2 linked regions of the Tunturibacter gelidoferens genome follow. The protein of the gene in region 1 interacts with the protein of each later gene in a pairwise test. Links are inferred from orthologs where the notes say so. Each region holds a gene or a part of one and is shown in the gene's direction. Other genes may lie near its edges.

What was found.
Region 2: the proteins of RBB81_RS11285 (region 1) and rlmB interact in binary tests that used the Escherichia coli proteins (3 or more experiments, as listed by UniProt). The link is inferred for Tunturibacter gelidoferens from one-to-one orthologs.

Annotation. Positions count from the first base shown.
Region 1 is NZ_CP132938.1:2,530,092-2,532,932, forward strand. It holds RBB81_RS11285 (NAD(P)H-hydrate dehydratase), read left to right. Parts: upstream 1-534; coding sequence 535-2,148; downstream 2,149-2,841. Other genes in the region: RBB81_RS11280 (penicillin-binding transpeptidase domain-containing protein), read left to right, coding at 1-105; RBB81_RS11290 (DHA2 family efflux MFS transporter permease subunit), read right to left, coding at 2,306-2,841. UniProt on the Escherichia coli protein: Bifunctional enzyme that catalyzes the epimerization of the S- and R-forms of NAD(P)HX and the dehydration of the S-form of NAD(P)HX at the expense of ADP, which is converted to AMP.
Region 2 is NZ_CP132938.1:1,927,226-1,929,966, reverse strand. It holds rlmB (23S rRNA (guanosine(2251)-2'-O)-methyltransferase RlmB), read left to right. Parts: upstream 1-847; coding sequence 848-1,636; downstream 1,637-2,741. Other genes in the region: RBB81_RS08630 (M1 family aminopeptidase), read left to right, coding at 1,633-2,741; RBB81_RS08640 (RNA polymerase sigma factor), read right to left, coding at 40-732; RBB81_RS08645 (hypothetical protein), read right to left, coding at 1-43. UniProt on the Escherichia coli protein: Specifically methylates the ribose of guanosine 2251 in 23S rRNA.

The DNA of each region.
Region 1 (2,841 bases):
GCGGCTGAGTTGACCGGGGAGTTTTACCGGGCGCTGTGGGACAAGGATTATTTTTTACAGAAGCCGACGGTTGAAACCAGTGGGGTTATGGGCGGTTCTGAGTAGGGTTGTGGCTCGGAATGGTAGAAAACGCTGGTAAGAACGTGGTGGCAGCGTGGTTTTTGGTGGTGGAGACGTGGTGACTGGCGGCGTCTTTTTGAGTTGCTAAAAAAGTGCCACTTTTTTTGAATTAATTTGCTCTTCATCCCTCCTGAGATTTGAATTTCGACTGGCTCGGCCTCGCGGTGAGGTGGAGCCTTTTCCTTTTGATCGCTTTGTGGCTGCGGTGTAGTAGTCGATGTTCCAGCATTCGCGGCACGGTGGCAGCCGGGTGATCATGGAGCCGCCATTCGCTGAGGCGACCGGTGGAGACGGGGCCGGTGTGCCCCACGTACATCTTCTTTGTTGGGGGCGGAATAAACTTCTATTTGGACCCGGTGAAGGTGCGGTGGTCGTCGTCTTGGCTTCGGCGGGGGAATCGCGTAGAAGGGAAAGATGAAGATTCTTACGGCGACAGAGATGCAGGCGGTGGATCGGTGGACTGCGGAGGAGTTTGGGGTATCCCTGGATAAGTTGATGGAGGCGGCTGGCGAGGCGGTGGCTCAGTTCTGTCTGCGGCAGTATCCGGTGGCGATGCGGGTGGTGGTGTTGTGTGGGAAGGGCAACAACGGCGGGGATGGTTTTGTTGCGGCGCGGGTGCTGGCGCAGGCGGGGCGATTGGTGCGGGTAGTTTTGCTGGGACGGGTGGATGAGGTCAGGGGAGAGGCGGCTACGGCGCTGAAGCGGCTGATGAAGGAGTTTTCGTCTGTTGAGGTGGATGAGGTGGGGGATGAGGCCGGGCTGACGGCCTGCGCAAATGCTGTGGGGGAGGCGGAGTTGTTGCTGGATGCGTTGGTTGGGACTGGATTCAAGCCGCCGCTGCGTGGGCTTGCGGTTTTGTTGCGGGAGATGGTGGAGAAGCTGGAGACTCCGGTGGTGGCCGTGGATCTGCCTTCGGGGTGGGATGCGAATTCGGTGGAGCAGACCGCAGAGGGCTCGTTTCGGGCCGACGCTGTGGTGACCTTTACGGCGCCGAAGATAGCGCATGTGTTTGGGCACCTGACGCGGAGTGAAAAGAGCGGCGGGGCGTTTGGGCCGGTAGTGGTTGCGGCGATCGGGTCTCCTGAGGATGCCGTGGTTTCGGCGAGTGGGTTGACGTGGGCGGGTGCTTCGAAGGCGCTGGCAGAGAGGCCGCGGGATGTGAATTCGAATAAAGGCAAGTTCGGGCACGTGTTGGTGGTGGGGGGAAGCTATGGGAAGGCGGGGGCTCCGGCGATGGCGTCGTTGGCGTGTTTGCGGGCGGGGGCAGGGCTGGTGACGGCTGCGGTGCCGAAGAGCATCCTGGATTCTGTGACGCGGATTGCGCCGGAGTTGATGATGGTGCCGCTGGCGGAGGGGACCAAGGGCGCGGTTTCGTTCAAGAATCTGGATGGGGCGAAGCTGGATGCGCTGGTGAAGAGGATTTCGGTTGTGGCAGTGGGTCCTGGGCTGTCGACCGAGGGGGATGCTCCTGCATTTGCGCGACAGATCGTGGAGAAGACCACGGTACCGGTGGTGATCGATGCGGATGCGCTGAATGCTTTTGAGGGAAAGACGGATTTGCTGAATGGGGAGGGACGGGTGATGGTTCTGACGCCGCATCCAGGGGAGATGGCGCGGTTGGCTGGGATGACGGTGAAAGAGGTGGAGGCGGATCGCGTGGGGCTGGCACGGAGGTTTGCGACGAAGCACAAGCTGACGCTGGTGCTGAAGGGGTGGCGAACCCTTATTGCGCATCCGGATGGTTCGATTGCCGTGAACACGAGTGGGAATCCGGCGATGGCGAAGGGCGGGAGTGGGGATATTCTGACGGGGATTGTGGCCGCGATGCTTGCTCAGTTTCCGAATGATGTGGCTCGCGCCGTGGAGACAGCGGTGTACCTGCACGGTCTGGCTGCGGACTATGCAGCGCATGCGATGGATGAGCATACTGTACTTGCAACCGATACCGTTACACATTTGTCGGATGCGTTTCGATATCGAGTGAGGGATGAGGATGGGTTGGTTTGGATTTGCGGGTTGCGAGGATAGAGCTAGAAGCGGATGCGGTTTGCGTCGCTTTTAGATTGTGTGGAACCAGAGTCTGTTTAGCCCGCAACGCACGAGATGCGCCATATCAACTGCCCGTTTGCTATTTGCTCCGCGATTATGTCGTTCCTCTCGCGCAGCAATGCCGACATGTATAGAGCTAGTGAGCGGACGCCTGCATTCCTTTGGGAGGTTTCTGCATCAGGAGTGCCATCGGGATCATGCATGCGCAGAAGACGGCCAACATACTAAGAACATCGATATAGGAGAGCACGCTCGCTTGTGCCTCCAGACTTTGATAGATGCGCAGACAGGCGCCTCTCTGCGCATCGGAGAGCGCGGCCGAGCCATGTTGCAGGCTGGACGTGAGTGCGTGTACGGAACTCATCCATTGCTGGCTGCTGCCGACGACATTCTGTACCAGGTACGTCTGGTGGACCTGCTGATGACGAGCGAGCACGGTGGTGAAGAATGATGTTCCGGCTGAGCCGCCGATATTGCGCGCGAGATTTGATAGCCCGGAGACATCGTTGTTCTTACGAGGATCTATTCCCAGATAGATCATTGAATTGATGGGCACAAATAGAAACGCTAAGCCAATGGATTGATAGAAGCGCAGGACGGCGGCGTAACTAAAGCTCATCTGCAGATCGAGACTGGTCATGTGAAAGAGCGCAACGGCGATGCTGGCGAATC
Region 2 (2,741 bases), 600 kb from region 1 along the record:
TAGAATCGTCTTGCGGCAAAGAGGTCTCGAGGGCGTTGCTCATATCCCGACCTCCGCAAACGAACGAGAGGATCGAAGCTGCTCCATCTCCGGCTTCAAAGCCGCCAGTCCGCGATAAAGCCTGGACTTCACCGTCGATAAAGGTGCCCGAGTTACGGTGGCGATCTCCTCCAAAGAAAGTTCTTCATAAAAACGAAGAACAAGAACCTCTCGGTAGCTAGGTTCTAGCTTCAGCAAAACCTCCCCTACTTCAGCGCAGTTTTCGCGGGATTGAAACTGCTCGAGCGGTGAAGGTCCTGACATCGCGACCTCAAACGGCCGTTCGTCTTCTTTCCCCTCACCCATCTCGTCAAGGCTGGCCATCACCCGCTTTCGCGACAAGTCAATCACCAGATTTCTCGCAATGGTAAAGAGCCATGTGTCGAACCGTGCTTTGCCGTTGTACTGTGCCCCTCGCAGCAGAACCCGCATCCACGTCTCCTGAAAGAGATCCTCGGCAACTTCACGCTTCCCAGTGAGGAAAAGAAGATAACGGAGAAGACGGTGCTGATAAAGCTCAATGAGTGAATCCAGTAACTCTGGACTCTGCTTCTTTAACCCTTGGGCGGTCGCTGCGTTTTCGCTTGAGACTTGAGCCCCGAGCGTCGACGTCAGCGAGATGGAACCACTTTGCACACTGCTAGAGACGTTCTTTCGGCCTAACAAGACTCGCGTTTTTCCCGCACGGTCCATAAAAGAGAAATTTCCTGTCAGAGATCCTGGAAGTCTATTCGCAGGCCCAACGTTGCTCTCTAGACATTCTAAGGCCTCGCTGCTTTTCTCCTGGCATGGGCGGTAGACTTGAGTGATGGAAGTTCTTTATGGCCTGCACCCTGTCGAGGAGGCTATTCGGTCGGGGGCGCGGGCGCTTGACCATGTCAGTGTGGCACGAGAGCGGCGGGATGAGCGGCTGGAGAGGCTGATCGAGCTGTGCCGGACGGCTGGCGTTCGGGTGTCGCTGGAGTCTCGGGACCAGCTGACCAGGCTGGCGCGGACGGATGCGCATCAGGGTGTGCTTGCGGTGGTTCGGGAGCGTAAGTTCCTGGGGATCGAGGACCTGCTGGCTCCGAAGGAGGAGGGGAAACACAGGTTCTTCCTCGCTCTGGATGGCGTCGAGGACCCGCACAACCTTGGAGCGCTGCTGCGGACTGCGGATGGAGCGGGCGTCGATGGTGTGATTCTGCCGGAGAGGCGTTCTGCTCCGGTGACCGCGACGGTGGCGAAGACCTCGGCGGGAGCTTCGGAGCATGTGCGGATCGCTCGTGTTACGAACCTGGTTCGTGCGCTGGAGCAGATGAAGCAGAAGCACGTTTGGGTTCTTGGGCTGGATGAGCGCGGAACGCCGGATTACACAGAGTATGACTTCAAGGGCGACTGCGTTCTGGTGCTGGGGCGTGAAGGCGCTGGGTTGCATGACCTGGTGAAGAAGACCTGCGATCATCTGCTGAGGATTCCGATGGCGGGACAAGTGTCGTCGCTCAATGTGTCGGTTGCGGGCGCGGTTGTGATGTTTGAGGCGATGCGTCAGCGCCGTCAAACTGCGGCTCCGCCAGCTGCTCGAAAGCCTTCGAAGGAACGTAAGGGATTGGGATCTTGAAGAGTTTTGATGTTGTTTCGGTTGTAGGTCGCCGGCTGGTTCTGGCGGCTGTGTTTGGAGTTAGTTTAGCGCGGGCGCAGGAGGCTCCTCCTGCCGATTCGCCTCCGCCACCACAGGGTAAGGTTCTGTTCGATCGAAATCTGGATTCGCCAGAGGTTGAGAAGAAGGAGAAGCCTCCGGTAAGCCAGGCGGCGGTCGAGGTCAGCGATGCGGAGCGCACCTCGCTCACCTTCACTTCGTACGATCTGGATGTTCATCTGACTCCGGCGCAGTCGCTGCTGGGGGTTCATTCGAGATTCTCCGTGAAGAACTCGGGGAAGGCTCCGCTGACGAGGCTCGTGTTTCAGATCTCGTCGGCACTGAGCTGGGAGAGTTTTGCAGCGCAGATTGAGGGGCGCGTGGTGCCTCTCACTTTCACGCAACATGCGATCGATACTGACGCCGATCACACGGGGAAGGCGACCGAGGCGGTGGTCTCTTTGCCCCAGCCATTGGAGTCGGGGGCGAGTCTTGCGCTGACGGGCTTCTACTCGGGCGAGGTGGTGCAGTCGGCAGAGCGGCTGGAGCGAATTGGTGCGCCGCTCGACCAGGCTGCGAATGCGGACTGGGATCAGATCACCGCGGAACGGACGGCGCTGCGCGGGTTCGGCAGTGTTCTGTGGTATCCGACGGCTGCGGCACCGGTGTTTCTGGGTGATGGAGCGAAGCTGTTCCAGAGTGTCGGGCTGAACAAGCTGCAGCAGGCTGAGGCGACGGTGCATATGCGACTGACGGTGGAGTATGTCGGCGATGCGCCGGATGCTGCGTTCTTCTGTGGGCGTCGGGAGCAGTTGGTGAAGGTGAGTGAGAACCAGAATCTGCCGGTGGCTGAGTCTCCGGGGGTGGCGACGGCTGAGTTCTCCGCGCGGCCGTTGGGATTTCGTACCTTGAGTCTCTTTATCACCGATCGGGCGGGTACTGTGACCGACAACAGCCTGATCTCCGCGGTGACCGACCACTACGATGCACTGCCGAGCTATGGCGCGGCTTCGACGAAGGTGCAGCCGCTGCTGGTCGAGTGGCTGGGAGCCGGTCCGCTGAACGTGCTCAACATCCTCGATCACGA